One region of the Streptomyces sp. E11-3 genome, then DNA from elsewhere that is predicted to be linked to it. Evidence: riboswitches for the same ligand, from Rfam matches in the RefSeq annotation. Region 1 holds a riboswitch; the other holds the start of a gene.
The links. A riboswitch is a leader RNA that binds a small molecule or an ion and turns the genes downstream of it on or off. The one in region 1 is predicted to bind glycine.
Positions count from the first base shown of each region.

Region 2: linked by a shared signal. The riboswitch ahead of gcvT (glycine cleavage system aminomethyltransferase GcvT) and the one ahead of gcvP (aminomethyl-transferring glycine dehydrogenase) in region 1 are both predicted to bind glycine.

Region 1 covers NZ_JAZGRL010000002.1:539,662-548,108, reverse strand. Annotated here, with positions in the region: gene U9R90_RS21270 (FHA domain-containing protein) at 1-326, shown strand, start outside; gene U9R90_RS21265 (MerR family transcriptional regulator) at 371-1,117, shown strand; gene U9R90_RS21260 (bifunctional nuclease family protein) at 1,171-1,644, shown strand; gene U9R90_RS21255 (MerR family transcriptional regulator) at 1,811-2,419, shown strand; gene U9R90_RS21250 (DNA polymerase IV) at 2,467-4,029, shown strand; gene U9R90_RS21245 (PRC-barrel domain-containing protein) at 3,918-4,322, opposite strand; glycine riboswitch at 4,460-4,555, shown strand; gene gcvP (aminomethyl-transferring glycine dehydrogenase) at 4,731-7,616, shown strand; gene U9R90_RS21235 (DUF5999 family protein) at 7,727-7,933, opposite strand; partial or broken gene U9R90_RS21230 (hypothetical protein) at 8,232-8,447, opposite strand, start outside.
Region 2 covers NZ_JAZGRL010000001.1:2,169,032-2,179,386, forward strand. Annotated here, with positions in the region: gene U9R90_RS09700 (ABC transporter ATP-binding protein) at 1-713, opposite strand, end outside; gene U9R90_RS09705 (ABC transporter ATP-binding protein) at 710-1,756, opposite strand; gene U9R90_RS09710 (ABC transporter permease) at 1,761-2,714, opposite strand; gene U9R90_RS09715 (ABC transporter permease) at 2,714-3,718, opposite strand; gene U9R90_RS09720 (ABC transporter substrate-binding protein) at 3,821-5,500, opposite strand; gene U9R90_RS09725 (enhanced serine sensitivity protein SseB C-terminal domain-containing protein) at 5,678-6,472, opposite strand; gene U9R90_RS09730 (enhanced serine sensitivity protein SseB) at 6,581-7,378, opposite strand; glycine riboswitch at 7,528-7,625, shown strand; gene gcvT (glycine cleavage system aminomethyltransferase GcvT) at 7,782-8,909, shown strand; gene gcvH (glycine cleavage system protein GcvH) at 9,030-9,407, shown strand; gene glyA (serine hydroxymethyltransferase) at 9,428-10,355, shown strand, end outside.

The sequences.
Region 1 (8,447 bases):
CCGTGGACGCGCTGCCGCTCGGCTCCGCGCTGCTGGTGGTCCGTCGCGGTCCGAACTCCGGCAGCCGGTTCCTGCTGGACGGCGAGCTGACCACCGCGGGGCGTCATCCGCAGAGTGACATCTTCCTGGACGACGTGACTGTGTCGCGTCGCCATGTGGAGTTCCGCCGCGGCGCCGACGGTGTGTTCACCGTCGCCGACGTCGGCAGCCTCAACGGCACGTACGTCAACCGTGAGCGGATCGACTCGGTCGCCCTCTCCAACGGTGACGAGGTGCAGATCGGCAAGTACCGGCTGGTCTTCTACGCGAGCCAGCGGGGCATCTGACCCTCCCCCAGACTCTGTCCGGGGGACCCCCCCAGGGAAGGTCCATGCTTCACACACCGAGGGGCGGTGCCGGCGACGGCACCGCCACCGCGGACGGTCGGCTGGTGAGCATCGGCACGGTGCTGAACCTGCTGCGCGACGAATTCCCCGAGGTCTCCATCTCCAAGATTCGCTTCCTGGAGTCCGAGGGGCTGGTCGAACCGCAGCGCACACCGTCCGGGTACCGGAAATTCAGCCCTGAGGACGTCGAGCGGCTCGCTCAGGTCTTGAGAATGCAGCGTGACCACTATCTGCCGCTGAAGGTGATCCGGGAGCACCTGGACGCGCTGGAGCGCGGAGAGCAGGCTCCGCTGCCCTCTGTGGGGCAGCAGAGCGCGCCGTACGGCCCGGGCGAGGAGGCCTACGGGGCCGACGCCCAGGTGGTCGCCCGGGTCGGCAGAGCCGAGCTCCTGGCGGCGGCGCAGGTCAGCGAACGGGAACTCGACGAGTGGGAGGCCTACGGCCTCATCACGCCCCTGGCCGACGGCGGGTACGACATCGAGGCCGTGCAGATCGCCAAACTCGTCGCCGAGCTCGGAAGTTTTGGCATCGAACCGCGGCATCTGCGCGCCATGAAAGGCTCGGCCGAGCGGGAGGCCGGACTGGTCGACCAGGTCGTGTCGCCGCTGCGCCGACACCGTAATCCGCAGACCAGGGCCCATGCGGAGGCCCGCGTCCAGGAGCTCGCGGGGCTCACCGCCAGGCTGCACGCGGCGCTCGTACAGACCGCGCTCAGGGCCCGCCCGTACTGACCGGGAACGTGCCCGACTACCCAAACCTGCCAGGCACGTCCTAGGGTTGCTGTGTGAATGAGCTCGACGTTGTCGGTGTCCGGGTCGAAATGCCCTCCAACCAACCGATCGTGCTCCTGCGTGAAGTGGGAGGCGATCGGTACCTCCCCATCTGGATCGGGCCTGGGGAGGCGACCGCTATCGCCTTCGCCCAGCAGGGCATGGCGCCCGCCCGTCCGCTGACGCACGACCTGTTCAAGGACGTGCTCGAGGCCGTTGGCCAGGAGCTGACCGAAGTACGGATCACGGATCTGCGAGAGGGCGTCTTCTACGCGGAACTGGTGTTCGCCAGCGGGGTCGAGGTCAGCGCGCGTCCCTCGGACGCCATAGCGCTGGCCCTGCGCACCGGTACGCCCATCTACGGCAGTGACGGGGTGCTCGACGACGCGGGGATCGCCATCCCGGACGAGCAGGAAGACGAGGTGGAGAAGTTCCGCGAGTTCCTCGACCAGATCTCGCCTGAGGACTTCGGTACGAACAGTCAGTGAGCTGTTCCGGCGCGCTGTCGGACCATTCGGCTAGCCTTTCCCTACTGGGGGGTAGGGGAAACCACTCTCGGGGTGATTATCACTCGGCGTGCCGAGTGTGGCGTTCGTTGACGCGTCCCTGGGTACTCCCTACCGTCGTGAAGGCAGGTCAAGGACGGAGGTCGGCGTGAGAAGCAGCGGCGACGGTACGGCGGCTGGCGGTCCGTATCCGCTCCACAGCGGTGCGGCCGGTCACTCCTCGCAGCGGCCGACGGTGGTGGTCGGGGGCGACGGCGCGACGTCCGACGAGGTGGGTTACCGAGGGCCGACGGCATGCGCTGCCGCCGGGATCACCTACCGACAGCTGGACTACTGGGCCCGTACGGGGCTGGTCGAGCCGAGTGTCCGGCCCGCGAGCGGATCGGGGACCCAGCGGCTCTACGGCTTCCGGGACGTGGTCCTCCTGAAGATCGTGAAGCGCTTCCTGGACACCGGGGTGTCCCTCCAGAACATCCGGACGACCGTCCAGCACCTGCGGGACCGCGGGTCCGGGGATCTGGCGCGTATGACGCTGATGTGCGACGGCGCGACCGTCTACGAGTGCTCCTCGCCCGACGAGGTCGTGGATCTGCTCCAGGGCGGCCAGGGCGTCTTCGGGATCGCGGTGGGCGTGGTGTGGCGGGACGTCGAGGCGGCGCTTTCGCAGCTGCACGGCGAGCGCGTGGACACCGGCGAGACACTGATCGGCCACAACCCCGGTGATGAGCTGGCGCGGCGCCGCAACCGCGCCGGATGACACCTGGGATCACCGCGTTGTCAGTGGCGTAGGGCAGCATCGGTGGTGTGAGATCGGCGCCCACCATTCTGCATCTGGACATGGATGCGTTCTTCGCCGCCGCGGAGCAGGCGGCGAAGCCGAGCCTGCGCGGAAAGGCCGTCATCGTGGGCGGGCTCGGGCCGCGCGGGGTGGTCGCCACGGCCTCTTACGAAGCGCGCCGCTTCGGCGTGCACTCGGCGATGCCGATGGGGCAGGCGCGCAGGCTGGCGCCTAACGCTGCCTATCTGGTGCCCCGCTTCGGGGTGTACCGCGCCATCAGCGAGCAGGTCATGGGGCTGCTGCACGAGCTTTCGCCGCTGGTGGAGCCGCTCAGCCTGGACGAGGCCTTCGTCGACCTCGCGGCCGGTGAGGTGGCCTGGGACGAGGCTTCGGCGCGGGCGGTGGGGGAGCGGCTGCGCGCCGACATACGGGCGGTCACGGGGCTGACCGGGTCCGTGGGGCTCGCCGCGTCCAAGATGCTGGCCAAGATCGCGTCGGAGCGGGCCAAGCCCGACGGCCTGGTGCTGATCACGCCGGGCACGGAGCGTGCGCTGCTCGGGCCGCTGCCGGTACGCACGCTGCCGGGGGTCGGGCCGGTGACCGGGGACCATCTGCGGAGGGCCGGGATCACCACGGTCGAGGAGATCGCCGAGGCCGGTGCGGACGAGCTCGTACGGCTGCTGGGGAAGGCGCACGGCGGCCAGCTGTACGCGATGGCCCTGGCGCATGACGAGCGGCCTGTGGTGGCCGAGCGGGACACGAAGTCGGTGTCGGTCGAGGACACCTACGACGTGGACATCCACGACCGGGTGCGGGTGCGGCTTGAGGTGGGGCGGCTGGCCGAGCGGTGTGTGCAGCGGCTGCGGGCGTCCGGGCACTCCGGGCGGACTGTCGTGCTCAAGGTCCGGCGCTACGACTTCTCGACGCTCACCAGGTCCGAGACGCTCCGGGGGCCCACGGACGACCCGGTCGTGATCCGGGAGGCGGCGGGCAGGTTGCTTGAGTCCGTGGACACCACGGGTGGGGTGCGGCTGCTGGGGGTGGGGGTCACGGGACTGGCCGACTTCACGCAGGAGGATCTCTTCGCGCAGGCGCAGGCGCAGGTAGAGGCGGCTGCGCAGGGCGAGCGGGTGCTGGAAGGGGGTGTCCTTGCGGCCGCCGATGAGGCGCTGCTGGATGAGGCGGGGGAGCCGGGAGAGGCGGTGGAGGGCGCGCGGGGTGAGCCCGAGCCGACGGAGCGGCGGTGGCTCGCCGGGCACGATGTGCGGCATGCCGAGTACGGCGCGGGGTGGGTGCAGGGCAGCGGGCTCGGGCGAGTGACGGTGCGGTTCGAGACCCCGTGGTCCCGTCCGGGGCGGGTGCGTACGTTCCGTACCGACGACTCCGACCTGGAAGCGGCAGAGGCGCTGCCGCTCGTGCCTGACGGTTGCGTGCCGGAGGCGGGCGAGGTGTCCCCGCTCGTGCCCGAAGGCGCTGGTCAGGAGTCGTCGGAGCCGGCGAGTCGGCCGAAGTCCCGGTCGGGCCGAGGGGTGTCGGGCGGAGGGTGTTCGGGGGGAGGGTCGCCGGAGGAGGTGACGTCCAGTCCGTAGTGGTGGTAGAGCTGCAGCTCCTGCTCGGGTGACAGGTGGCGGCCGACCCCGAAGTCGGGGGCGTCCTTGATGAGTGCGCGCTCGAACGGGACGCGCAGTGTGCCCTGGACCAGTTCGCTGGGTTCCAGGGGGACGAAGGCGTCCCTGCTGAACAGGCCGGTCCGTATGGCCGCCCACTCGGGTGCGCCGGTGGCGTCGTCGAGGTAGACCTCGTCCACCGTGCCAAGCCTGCTGCCGTCCCGGTCGAACGCCTTGCGGCCGATCAGGCTCCGCGGATCGATATCGGTCTGCACGGTCCCTCCAAAAGGTCGCAACCCATCCGTAAAGTCTACAAAAGAGCACAATGTGGGTGACGGCCAGTCGGGGCCCGCTGGTCACCGTTCGGGACTCATGGCCAGGTGTCTGCGCTGGTAGGCTGGCAGACGGCTGCTGACCCCGTGCGGGAGAGCTCTCCGGTTACCACCGGAGGCGCCGAAGGAGCAACTCCTCCCCGGAATCTCTCAGGCCCCTGTACCGCACGGACGAGGTCACTCTGGAAAGCAGGGCGGGCGTCGACGGCATCCGCTCTCACCGACGGTGAAAGCCGGGTCGCACGGCGCGGACCGGTGAAACTCTCAGGTTGAGATGACAGAGGGGGAGGCCGTCCGGGTACCCGCGCCGTGGTACCTCTCGCAGGTCGCATTGACCAGGAGGCCTCCGTCATGACTGCCAACCGCATTCCGCTTTCCCAGCTGGAACGTGGCATCCCCTTCGAGCAACGCCACATCGGGCCGGACGCCGAGGCCCGGGCGAAGATGCTCGCCCAGGTCGGTTACGGCTCACTCGACGAGCTGACCGCGGCCGCGGTGCCGGAGGTCATCAAGTCCACCGAGGCGCTGCGGCTGCCCGCCGAGCGCACCGAGCCGGAGGTCCTGGCCGAGCTGCGCGCGTTCGCGGACCGCAACGACGTGCTCGCGCCGATGATCGGACTCGGCTACTACGGCACGTTCACGCCGCCCGTGATCCTGCGCAACGTGATGGAGAACCCGGCCTGGTACACCGCGTACACGCCGTACCAGCCGGAGATCTCGCAGGGTCGCCTCGAGGCGCTGCTGAACTTCCAGACCGTGGTGGCCGAGCTGACCGGGCTGCCCACGTCGGGGGCCTCGCTGCTCGACGAGGGCACCGCCGCGGCCGAGGCCATGGCGCTGTCCCGCCGGGTCGGCAAGGTCAAGAACGGCGTCTTCCTGATCGACGCCGACGCACTGCCGCAGACGATCGCCGTGATCGAGACCCGCGCCGAGCCGACCGGTGTCGAGGTCGTCGTCGCGGACCTGTCCCAGGGCATTCCGGCCGAGGTCGCCGAGCGCGGAGTGTTCGGCGTGCTGCTGCAGTACCCGGGTGCCTCGGGTGCCGTACGCGACCTGAAGCCCGTCATCGACCAGGCCCACGACCTGGGCGCGATCGTCACCGTCGCCGCCGACCTGCTGGCGCTGACCCTGCTCACCTCGCCCGGCGAGCTCGGCGCGGACATCGCGGTCGGTACGACCCAGCGCTTCGGTGTTCCGATGGGCTTCGGCGGTCCGCACGCCGGCTACATGGCCGTGCGCGAGAAGTTCGCCCGCAGCCTGCCGGGGCGGCTCGTCGGCGTCTCCGTCGACGTGGACGGCAACAAGGCCTACCGCCTGGCGCTGCAGACCCGCGAGCAGCACATCCGCCGGGAGAAGGCGACCAGCAACATCTGCACCGCCCAGGTGCTGCTCGCGGTGATGGCCGGGCTGTACGCGGTGTACCACGGCCCGCAGGGGCTCAAGGACATCGCCCGCCGCACCCACCGCTATGCCGCGATACTCGCCGCGGGCCTGAAGGCGGGCGGCGCCGAGGTCGTCCACGGCACGTACTTCGACACCGTGACGGTGCGCGCTGCGGGCAAGGCCGCCAGCATCGTCGCCGCGGCCCGCGAAGGCGGCGTCAACCTGCGCCAGGTGGACGGTGACCATGTATCCATCGCCTGCGACGAGACCACCACGCGCGCGCAGCTGGCGGCCGTGTGGGCGGCCTTCGGGGTCGACGCCGACATCGAGGCGCTCGATGAGACGGCCGCCGACGCGCTGCCCGAGTCGCTGCTGCGCGGCGACGCGTATCTGACCCACCCGGTCTTCCACCAGTACCGCTCCGAGACCGCGATGCTGCGCTACCTGCGCAAGCTCGCCGACCGGGACTACGCCCTGGACCGCGGCATGATCCCGCTGGGCTCCTGCACGATGAAGCTCAACGCGACCACCGAGATGGAGGCCGTCACCTGGCCCGAGTTCGGTGCGCTGCACCCCTTCGCGCCCGCCGAGCAGGCGCAGGGCTATCTCACGCTGATCCGTGAGCTCGAGGAGCAGCTCGCCGCCGTCACCGGGTACGACAAGGTGTCGCTGCAGCCGAACGCCGGGTCGCAGGGCGAGCTCGCGGGCCTGCTGGCGGTACGCGGCTACCACCGGGCCAACGGCGACACCCAGCGCACCGTCTGCCTCATCCCGTCGTCCGCGCACGGCACCAACGCCGCCAGCGCCGTGATGGCCGGGATGAAGGTCGTGGTGGTGAAGACCGCCGACGACGGCGAGATCGATGTCGAGGACCTGCGCGCCAAGATCGAGCAGTACCGCGACGAGCTGGCCGTTCTCATGATCACGTACCCGTCGACGCACGGCGTGTTCGAGGAGCATGTCGCGGACATCTGCGCCACGGTGCACGACGCCGGCGGCCAGGTGTACGTGGACGGCGCCAACCTCAACGCCCTGGTGGGCCTCGCCCAGCCGGGTCGCTTCGGCGGCGACGTCTCGCACCTCAACCTGCACAAGACCTTCTGCATCCCGCACGGCGGCGGCGGTCCCGGCGTCGGCCCGGTCGGCGTGCGGGCGCACCTGGCGCCGTACCTGCCCAACCACCCGCTGCAGCCCGCGGCCGGTCCGGAGACCGGTGTCGGTCCCGTCTCTGCGGCCCCCTGGGGCTCCGCCGGGATTCTGCCGATCTCGTGGGCGTACGTACGCCTCATGGGCGGGGAGGGGCTGAAGCGCGCCACCCAGGTCGCGGTGCTCGGGGCCAACTACATCGCCAAGCGCCTTGAGCCGCACTACCCGGTGCTCTACACCGGTCCCGGCGGTCTTGTCGCGCACGAGTGCATCATCGACCTGCGGCCGCTGACCAAGGCGACCGGCGTGAGCGTGGACGACGTCGCCAAGCGGCTCATCGACTACGGCTTCCACGCGCCGACCATGTCCTTCCCGGTGGCCGGGACGCTGATGATCGAGCCGACCGAGAGCGAGGACCTCGTCGAGCTCGACCGGTTCTGCGAGGCGATGATCGAGATCCGGGCCGAGATCGAGAAGGTCGGCTCGGGCGAGTGGCCCGCCGAGGACAACCCGCTGCGGAACGCTCCGCACACGGCGGCCGTGCTGGCGGGCGAGTGGGAGCACGCGTACGGGCGTGCGGAGGCCGTCTTCCCGGCCGGGGTCCAGGCCGCGGACAAGTACTGGCCGCCGGTGCGCCGGATCGACCAGGCGTACGGCGACCGCAACCTGGTGTGCTCCTGCCCGCCGATGGACGCGTACGACGAGTGACGGCTGACACCTGAGGCCTGACAGCTGACAGGTGGCGCTCATGCGCCGGGGCCGGTTCGGAGGTTTCCTCCGGGCCGGCCCCTCAGTTCTGTTGTGATCTTTTGAGATTGTTATGCCGCGCGCGCCACCCGGTGGGCGCCCAGCGGCCGGTGCGGGGCGATGATCTGCCCGTCCGGCAGTAGCTCACCGGTGTCCTCGAAGAACAGGACGCCGTTGCACAGCAGGCTCCAGCCCTGCTCGGGGTGGTGGGCCACAAGGACCGCTGCCTCCCGGTCGGCGGAGTCGGCTGTCGGGCAGGGTGGTTGATGCTGGCACATGGAGGTGTTCTTTCGCTGCGTTGTCGTGGTGATGCGTGTCCCGCGGTTCGATGCGGTGTTCATTCCGCCCCCGTTGATGTCGGTCCGATCCCAGTGTTGCCCTACGGGTGAGATTCCGCAGGGATTTCGCGGCAGCTCCCCTCACCGGGAAGGGACGCATCACCCGTGCGGACGGTTCAGTCCAACTTCACTGTCCCACAGGGTGGTTAGGGGTGGCCGGATGGGACTAGTCCGGATGGGGTGGGACAGCGGAGTGCCCCGCGACCGGGGCGGGCCGCGGGGCACGTGAGGTGCCGGCTCAGGCGGGTGAGCCGAGCAGCGGTGCGGGCCTCAGGCGGTGGGTGAGGACCGGCAGCAGCTCCGCGACGCGGTGCGGCAGGTGCGCGGCGATCCCCGGTGGGGCGGGCGCGATGGGCACCAGCAGGTCGGCGGGGGCGAGTGGTCCTTCGGCGCCGTCGCTCTCGGGGTCGCCGTGCAGCCAGAGGGTGAGCATGTACAGCTCAGGGATGGACAG
Region 2 (10,355 bases), on a different contig from region 1:
GCCTCCTCCACCAGCGAACCCAGGTACATCACCCCGATGACATCGGAGATGTGCCGCACCACGGCGAGGTCGTGGGCGATGACCACATAGGTCAGGCCCAGCTCGTTCTGGAGCTCCTCCAGGAGGTTGACCACCTGCGCCTGGATGGACACGTCGAGCGCGGAGACCGGCTCGTCGCAGATGATCACGTCGGGCTCCAGGGCCAGCGCCCGGGCGATGCCGATGCGCTGACGCTGACCGCCGGAGAACTCGTGCGGGTAGCGCGACAGGGCGTTCTCGGGCAGGCCGACCTTGTCGAGGATGCGCAGGATGCGCTCCCGCCGCTCCTCCTTGTCGGCGCCGATGCCATGGGCCTCCATGCCCTCGGAGAGCGTCGACTCGATGTTCTGCCGCGGGTCCAGGCTGCCCAGCGGGTCCTGGAACACCATCTGCAGCCGCCGCCGGTGCTTGCGCATCTCCTCCGCCGGGAGCTTGGCCAGGTCGGTCCCGTCGAAGACGACCTCACCGTCGGTGATGTCGACCAGCCGCAGGATGGACCGGCCCAGCGTCGTCTTGCCGCAGCCGGACTCGCCGACCAGGCCGTACGTCTGGCCCGCCTCGACCGAGAGCGAGACGCCGTCGACCGCGTACACATGGCCGACCGTACGGTCGAAGAAGACGCCCTTCTTGACCGGGAAGTGGACCTTCACGCCGTTGAGTTCGAGCAGACTCATGAGGGGGCCTCCGTCTTCTCTACGTCTACGGTGGACACGGTAGGCACGGACTCGGCGGCCGCGGCGCCCTTGGGCAGTACGGGGTTGACGCACCGCACATGGTGGGCGGGCACCCGTGGTTCGGTCAGCTCGACGGCTCCGCTGAGGCAGTCCAGCGTGTAGTAGTCGCAGCGGGGCGCGAAGGCGCAGCCGTCGGCCCAGTCGATCCGGTCGTTGATGGAGCCCCGGATCGGCTTGAGCGGCTCACCGCGTGGCGCGTCCAGGCGCGGGATCGAGCCGAGCAGCCCGTGCGCGTACGGGTGCGTGGGCGACTCGAACAGCGCGTGCCGTCCGGCCGACTCCACCACCTTGCCCGCGTACAGGACGTTGACCTGGTCGCACAGTCCGGCGACCACCCCGAGGTCGTGGGTGATCATCAGCAGTGCGGTGCCCTCCTCGTCGACGAGTTCCTTGAGGAGCTCCAGGATCTGCGCCTGGATCGTCACGTCGAGTGCGGTGGTCGGCTCGTCGGCGATCAGCAGGCGCGGCGCGCAGGCGACGGCCATCGCGATCAGCGCACGCTGGCGCATACCGCCGGAGAGCTGGTGCGGATACTCCTTGAGCCGCCTGGTCGGGTCGGGGATGCCGACGCGGTCCAGCAGGTTCGCGGCTTCCTTGCGGGCCGCGTCGCCCTTGAGCCCCCGGTGCCGGGAGAGGATCTCGGTCACCTGGACGCCGATCGGGACGACCGGGTTCAGCGAGGACAGCGGGTCCTGGAAGATCATGGCGATCTGCGAGCCCCGCAGGTCGCGCATCTGGTTCTGGCTCAGGGTGAGCAGATCCTTGCCGTCGAAGTCGGCCCGGCCCCCGAGCCGTACTCCGCGGTCGGGCAGCAGACCCATCAGCGCGAGCGAGGTGACGCTCTTGCCGCAGCCCGACTCGCCGACCAGGCCCACCACTTGGCCCTGGTCGACGTCGAAGGACACCCCGGACACGGCCTTGACGTCCCTACGGCCACGCCCGGTGAACGTGATGGACAGTTCGTCCACAGAAAGCAACGCCATGTCATCAGCTCCGCAGTTTCGGGTCGAGCGCCTCGCGCATGGCCTCGCCGAGCAGGGTGAAGCCCAGGGCCGTGATGATGATGCCCAGCGCCGGGTAGACCGCGAGCATCGGCGCCTGGTCGAAGTACTTCTGCGACTGGGCGAGCATCACACCCCACTCCGGGATGGCGGCGTCCGGGTTGCCGAGACCCAGGTAGGACAGTGCCGCGGCCTCGATGATGGCGGTGGCCAGGCTCAGGGTCACCTGGACGATCACCGGGCTCAGCGAGTTGGGCACGATGTGCGCGAGGACGATACGCCGTCTGCGCACCCCGAGCGCTCTGGTGGCGAGTACGTAGTCGGAGCCGCCCTGGGCGAGCATCGAACCGCGCAGCAGCCGGGCGAAGATCGGGATCTGCACCACACCGACGGCGATCATGACGGTGGTGAGGCTCTGCCCGAGCACCGCCGCGATGCTGACCGCGAGCAGCAGCGAGGGCAGCGCCAGCATCATGTCGATGAAGCGCATGATGACGGAGTCGATACGGCCGCCGGCCTTGCCGCCGAGTGTGGCGGCGGCGCCGGACACGGTGCCGATCAGGACGCCGATGGTCAGGCCGATCACGGTGGAGACGACACCGACCAGGAGCGTCTGCCGGGCGCCGACCAGAATCCGGGAGAACTCGTCGCGGGCCAGGTGGTCCAGGCCGAACCAGTTCTCGGCGCGCATGCCGACGAAAATGCCCTGGTTGGTACGGACTTCACCGCGCCAGAGCTGGGCGGTGGGGTCATGCGGGGCGACCCAGGGGCCGACGACGGCGAGGATCACGAACATGCCGATGATCACGGCGCCGATGAGGGCCATCTTGCTGGCCTTGAGCCGCCGCATCGCCTCGACCCAGAGGCTGTTGCCCGTGCTGGTCTCGTTCTGGGCGGTGAGTTCGGCGAGCCGGTCTATCTTGTCGGTCTTGGTGCTCATCAATGCACCCGCACTCTCGGATCGATGAGGCTGTAGGCCAGGTCGACGAGCAGGTTGATGATGACGAAGACCAGCGCGATGAACAGGATGAAGCCCACCAGCACGGGGTAGTCACGACCGTCGATGGCACGCTTGAGGAACGAGCCGATACCGCCGAAGGCGAACACCGACTCGGTGAGCACCGCGCCCGACAGCAGGGCTCCGGTGAGCAGGCCGACCGCGGTGACCACGGGCAGCAGCGCGTTGCGCAGCACATGGCGGCCGCGTACGACGCGCTGGTGCAGGCCCTTGGACTCGGCGGTGCGGACGTAGTCCTCGCCGAGCACCTCCAGGACGCTGGCGCGGGTCATCCGGACGATCACGGCGAGCGGGATCGAGGCCAGGGCCACGGCGGGCAGCACCAGGTGGGTGATCGCGTCCCAGGACGCGTCGAACTCCCCGGTGAGGACGCCGTCAAGGACGAAGAAGCCGGTCACCTCGGTGGCGTTGATACCGGTGGACTGGCGGCCGAAGCTGGGGAACCAGCCCAGTTCGACGGCGAAGACGGCGCGCAGCAGGAAGGCCAGGAAGAAGACCGGGATGCAGATGCCGAGCAGCGATCCGGAGACCGCGGCCACGTCGAGCCAGCCGCCGCGCCGCCGGGCGGCGAAGTAGCCGAGCGGCACACCCACGGCCACGGCGAGCAGGATGGCGGTGATGCCGAGTTCGACGGTCGCCGGGAAGCGCAGGACGAACTCGTCCCACACCGGCTGGCCGGTCTGGGTCGAGGTGCCCAGATCGAGTTGGACCAACCGCTTCAGGAAGCGGCCGTACTGGACGTACCAGGGCTGATCGAGCCCCAGCGCGGCTTCGATCTGCCGTACGTCCTCCGCCGACGCCCGCTCCCCCAGCAGGGCCGCCGCCGGCCCTCCGGGAAGCCGGTTCAGCCAGACGAACAGCAGGACCGACAGGCCCAGCAGGGTGGGTATCAGCTGTAGCAGTCTTCGTACGACGAGTCGCAGCACCCCGCATGCCCCTTTCTCACTCTAAGCAGCGCGTCCGCCCGGCCGCCGGGATGGCCGGGGCCGGACGGACGCGCGCTGGTCGGGTGGTACGTGTGGTTCTTACTACTTGAAGGTGATCTCGCCGAAGTTCTCCTGCGTGAGCGGCGAGGTCTTCGGCGGGTTCACGTTCTTGGCGAACGCGATGGTGGGCGGGGACGAGGAGATCGGGACGCCCGGGATGTAGTCCATGACGATCTCGTTGGCCGCCTTGTAGAGCTCGGTGCGCTTGGTGGCGTCGGGCTCCGCGGAGGCCTTCTTCAGGGCGCCGAAGACCTTGTCGTTCTTGAAGCCCCACTGCGGGTCGAAGCTGTCGAACCAGGTGCCGATGAAGTTGTAGCCGTCGTTGAAGTCACCGGTCCAGCCGAACAGGTACATCGGGCACTCACCCGTGGTGACGGCGTTGACGTAGTCCGGGTTCCACTTCATGGCACGCGGCTTGACCTTGATGCCGGCCTTCTCCAGGTCGGCCTTCATCAGCTCGTACATGTCGGCCGGGGCAGGCATGTACGGGCGGGTGACCTCGGTCGGGTAGCAGAACTCGATCGTCGGGTTCTTCTCACCGGCGTCGGCGAGCAGCTGCTTGGCCTTCTTCACGTCGTAGTCGTACGTGGTGACCTTGTCCGAGTACCCGGCCACGGTGTCCGGCATGAACTGGGTGGCCACCACACCGCCCTCGGGCAGCTGGGTGTCGACGATGTTCTTCCGGTCGATCGCGTGCGCGATCGCCTGCCGGACCTCCTTCTTCTTCAGCGGCCCGGCACCCTTGCTGTCCTGGGTGAAGCCCATGTAGAAGATGTTGAAGACGTCACGGACGGGCGTCTGGAAGCCGCCCTTGCTCAGCGTCTCGACATCGGCGGGCGCGACCAGGTCGTAGCCGTGGATGTCGCCGGCCTGGAGCGCCTGGCGGCGGCCCTCTTCGGTGTCGATGGTGCGGAAGACCAGCTTCTCGACACCGGCCTTGTCGCCCCAGTAGTCGTCGAAGCGCTCAAGGGTGATTTCCTTGTTGCCCTTGTTCCAGGTCGAGATCTTGAAGGGTCCGGTACCCGCGACGACGCCGGCCTTCTGGCTGTACTCGGGACGCTTGATCGCGTCGCCCTCGCCGGTGGCGCCCTGCTTCTCGTACGCCTCGACCGACTTCGGGGAGTGGATGGCCAGCGCCTGCAGCGAGAAGCCGCCGGGCAGGTTCGCGGTGGCTTCCTTCACCTTGATGACGGCCGTGAGGTCGTCCTTGGCGGTGCAGCCGTCGTAGTTCGCTTCCGGGGTGTCCTTGTCCTCGTTCTTGGCGAAGCCACCCATGATGGCCCGCCAGTAGTACGCGAGGTCGGCGTTCTGGTCCGAGCCGGTCTTGTTGAACCAGAAGTCGTAGTTCTTGCAGACCGCTTCGGCGGTGAGCTTCTCACCGTCGTGGAACTTCACGCCCTTGCGGAGGTTGAACGTCCACTCGGTCGCCGCGTCGTTGGACGACCACTTCTCGGCGAGACCGCCGACCAACTCCGTGCCGCCCGGCTCGTGTTCGATGAGGGCCTCGAAGGCCTGGCGGGTGACGCGGAACGTCTCGCCGTCGGACGACAGCGCCGGGTCGAGCGAGCTCGGGTCACCGGCCGCTCCGAAGACGAAGGTGTCGCCGCCCTTCTTGCCCTCGCCGCCGTCCTTGTCACGCTCACTGGAGCATCCAGTGGCGACCACAGCGACCGCGAGGGCCACCGTGACCGCACGCGCGGCACCTGTTCTGAGTATTCGCATGGTTTCCCCAGTGATCGGCTGAGCCGAGAGATAGTCAACTTCGCCGCACCATACAGTCACCGCTCACGATGGTGAACGGTCCGCATAGCGGTGATATCCATCTGAGACCCAGGAGACCAACAAACCGGACGCGCAAGGGACATGGCGCCCATAAGCCACGCGCGGTGCGATGAGGGTTCAGTAAGTACTGGGCGCCGCGGGCGGATAGCCGTACCCCGCGGGAGCCGGCGCCGGAGCGTGCGCCTCGCGGTCGTAGAACGGGCGGGTGCTCGCCCGCAGCCACATCACCACCGGGTCGTACGTGTCCGACATCGCGACGGTCGACACCGGCAGCCCGTCCGGGACCGCCACGATCGACTTCTGCATCATCGCGCGCACCGAGTCCACCGACGCGGGGGTGGTGTCGTATACATCGAGCCCGATGGCCAGATACGGCTGGCCGAGCGCGGGCTGTACCCAGGCGCGGCGCAGTGAACGGACCGCGGGGGTGCGGTGGGCGTGCTGGCTGAGCTGGGCGTAGAACTGCGGCAGGTCGATGGTCGGCTCGGACAGCCGCAGCGGGCCCGCGGGCTGCCGGTCCAGGCCGGCCGCGATACGGCGCAGATCGGGCCAGGGGATGCCGACGCCGCCGCCCGGGGCGTGCGGATTGAGCCAGAGGCCGAAGTGGTCCGGGTAGAGGGCGCGGGCGGCGTCGAGGCCGCTGATGACCTCGTGCGCGCGGTTCCAGCCGGAGGCGGCGAGCTCCTGTGCGGAGGTGACACAGGGGGCGTATCCGACGCCGTCGACCTCCATGTTTCCGTACTGGGCGTCGGGCGATCCGGCCTGGCCGTGCCAGAGCAGCATCCAGACCTGCCCGGACGCGGGGTCGGCGAGCGCCCGCAGCAGCGCCTCGTACGCGTCGTAGCGCCCGGGTGTCACCTGGCGCAGCATGTGCTCGATCTGCCCGGCCGCAGCCGCGCCCGACGCGCTCACCGTCGACCGGCCCCCTTTTGCCACAGTCCCGTACACCATTGCCGCTTCTCCCCGTCCCGGGGTGACCCGGGTTATGAAACCAGCTTATGCGGCCGCACCGACAGCGGCTCAGTGCTCCCGGTTGTAGAAGGGCCGCACCTTGTCGAGCATCCAGTCGCCGACGGGGTCCTGGGCCACGTCGAGCAGTACCAGGTTCACCGGCCAGGCCACCGGGACCCGGCCCAGTGCGCGGCCGAGTGCGTCCATGGGGAGGTTACGGGCGGGCCCGTCCCACTGCGAGACCTCCACGCCGACGAACATCACCGGGTCGGCGCCCTCGATGCTCGCCAGGCACCGGCGCGCGGTGCGCACCACGCCCGTGGCCGCGAATTCCTCCGCCGCCACGGACAGGAAGTCCACCGGGTCGACCTGCCAGTCCGGCTCGAAGAGGCGGACCCGGCCGCCGCTGGTGGGGCCGTCCAGCGGGGTGCGCCCGACCCGGCACAGTTCGGCCACCGCCGCGGGCGGCACCGGGATACCGACGGCGCCGTCCGGGTTCACGGCGATCCCGAGCCGCGGGGGCAGGCCGCGGGCGAACTCGACGGCGGGCGCCACGGTGTACGCCATGTGCTCGCCGACCACCTGCTTGAACTGCTGCTCCGAGCTGAAGACCGGCACGTAGGCGGCGCCGCCGAGCTCCACCATGGGCAGGTCGAGGTCGGGGCTGTCCGGGCCGCCGCCCTTGGGCAGCGGCACCCAGAGCCGGCTGCGGCCGAGCACCTCGACGATACGGCCGGCCACGGAGGGTGAAGGTTCGGCGCCGACCGACGCCGCGAGTACCTCTTCGAGCTCGTTGCCCGGCCATCCCTCATACGGAAGGCCGTACGCGCCCGCTGCTCCGTCTGCGCCCTGCGCCGGAATGTCCATCTGCAACCTGCCTGCTCGCCACTGCTCCGTCTGCGCGCCTAGGGCCTGTCCGGCGGACAGACCCTAGGCGCGCATAGACCTTACGCCGGGCCGGGACGAGCCGGGGCGGGACGTGCAATGATGTGCGCGCTAACTGCATACCGGCCGCTTGAATCCGCGCGGGAGAGTTCCTGGCCTTGACCGGCCGGGGCGCCGAAGGAGCAAGACCCTCCCTTGAATCTCTCAGGCCCCGTACCGCGCGGACGAGGCAACTCTGAAAAGCGGGTCGGTCCGTTCCTGGTCCGGCTCCACCCAAGGTGCAAGCCCAGTCCACGCGTCCGTGTGGCCGGGGCGAACCTCTCAGGTTTTGATGACAGATGGGGAGGATTTCGTCCTCGCCAGTCATGCCCTGGGAGCCCTAACGATGAGCAACGCCCCCCGTCTCACCGCACTCGACGCCCTGCACAGGTCGCTGGGCGCGACCATGACCGACTTCGCGGGCTGGGACATGCCGCTGCGGTACGCCAGTGAGCGCGACGAGCACAACGCCGTACGCACCAAGGCCGGTCTCTTCGACCTCTCGCACATGGGCGAGATCACGGTCACCGGGCCGCAGGCCGCCGACCTGCTGAACTACGCCCTGGTCGGGAACATCGGCTCGGTCGGCACCGGCCGCGCCCGCTACACGATGATCTGCCAGGAGGACGGCGGGATCGTCGACGACCTGATCGTCTACCGCCTGGCCGACACCGAGTACATGGTCGTCGCGAACGCGGGCAACGCCCAGGTCGTCCTGGACGCCCTCACCGCCCGTGCCGAGGGCTTCGACGCCGCCGTACGGGACGACCGGGACGCGTACGCGCTGATCGCCGTACAGGGTCCGGAGTCCCCCGGCATCCTGAAGTCGGTCACCGACGCCGACCTGGACGGCCTGAAGTACTACGCGGGCCTGCCGGGCACGGTCGCCGGGGTGCAGGCCCTGATCGCCCGCACCGGCTACACCGGCGAGGACGGCTTCGAGCTGTTCGTGGCGCCCGCCGACGCCGAGAAGCTGTGGCAGGCGCTGACCGAGGCGGGGTCTTCGGCCGGGCTGATCCCCTGTGGTCTTTCCTGCCGGGACACGCTGCGCCTGGAGGCGGGCATGCCGCTGTACGGGCACGAGCTGACCACCGCCCTGACGCCGTTCGACGCGGGCCTGGGCCGGGTCGTGAAGTTCGAGAAGACCTCGCACGGAGACGACTTCGTCGGCCATGACGCGCTGACCGCTGCCGCCGCCAAGGCCGAGACCGCGCCGCCGCGCAAGCTGGTCGGGCTGGTCGCCGATGGCCGCCGGGTGCCGCGCGCCGGATACCCGGTGGTCGCCGCCGACGGCACGGTGATCGGCGAGGTCACCTCCGGTGCGCCGTCCCCGACGCTCGGCAAGCCGATCGCGATGGCGTACGTGGACGCCGCGCACGCCGCGCCCGGTACGGCCGGGGTCGGCGTGGACATCCGTGGCAAGGCGGAGCCGTACGAGGTCGTCGCGCTGCCGTTCTACAAGCGCCAGAAGTGACGCATCGCACGTCCCGTCCGACCGCGTCACGTCTGACCACGTCCGTCGCGTCGTTCACCTTGGGTACCTCTTGAGTACCTCGTTCACCATCACTCCCCCGCGTACAGGAGAATTCAGGCCATGAGCAACCCCCAGCAGCTGCGCTACAGCAAGGAGCACGAGTGGCTGTCGGTCGCCGAGGACGGCGTATCGACGGTCGGCATCACGGAGCACGCGGCCAACGCGCTCGGTGACGTCGTCTTCGTCCAGCTCCCCGAGGTCGGGGACACCGTCACCGCGGGCGAGACCTGCGGTGAGCTGGAGTCCACCAAGTCGGTCAGCGACCTCTACTCGCCGGTCACCGGTGAGGTCACCGAGGCCAACCAGGATGTCGTGGACGACCCCGCACTGGTCAACTCCGCCCCGTTCGAGGGCGGTTGGCTGTTCAAGGTGCGCGTCACGGAGGAGCCGAAGGACCTGCTCTCCGCGGACGAGTACACCGAGTTCTCCGGCTCCTGAGCATCCAAGGACGTAGGCCCATGTCTGTTCTCAACACGCCCCTGCACGAGCTCGACCCGGACATCGCCGCCGCGGTCGACGCCGAGCTGGACCGCCAGCAGTCCACCCTCGAGATGATCGCCTCGGAGAACTTCGCTCCGGTCGCGGTCATGGAGGCCCAGGGCTCGGTCCTGACCAACAAGTACGCCGAGGGCTACCCCGGCCGCCGCTACTACGGCGGCTGTGAGCACGTCGACGTGGTCGAGCAGATCGCCATCGACCGCATCAAGGCGCTGTTCGGCGCCGAGCACGCCAATGTGCAGCCGCACTCGGGCGCCCAGGCCAACGCGGCCGCGATGTTCGCGCTGCTGAAGCCCGGCGACACGATCATGGGTCTGAACCTCGCGCACGGCGGGCACCTGACCCACGGCATGAAGATCAACTTCTCCGGCAAGCTCTACAACGTGGTCCCGTACCACGTGGACGAGCAGACCGGCCAGGTCGACATGGCCGAGGTCGAGCGCCTCGCCAAGGAGTCCAAACCGAAGCTGATCGTGGCCGGCTGGTCGGCGTACCCGCGCCAGCTGGACTTCGCCGCCTTCCGCCGGATCGCCGACGAGGTCGGCGCGTACCTGATGGTGGACATGGCCCACTTCGCCGGCCTGGTCGCCGCGGGGCTGCACCCGTCCCCCGTACCGCACGCGCATGTGGTCACCACGACCACGCACAAGACGCTCGGCGGCCCGCGCGGCGGGGTGATCCTGTCCACGCAGGAGCTCGCCAAGAAGATCAACTCCGCGGTCTTCCCCGGTCAGCAGGGTGGCCCGCTGGAACACGTCATCGCGGCGAAGGCCGTCTCCTTCAAGGTCGCCGCGTCCGACGACTTCAAGGAGCGCCAGCAGCGCACCCTGGAGGGCGCGCGGATCATCGCCGAGCGCCTGGTCCAGGAGGACACCAGGGCGGCGGGCG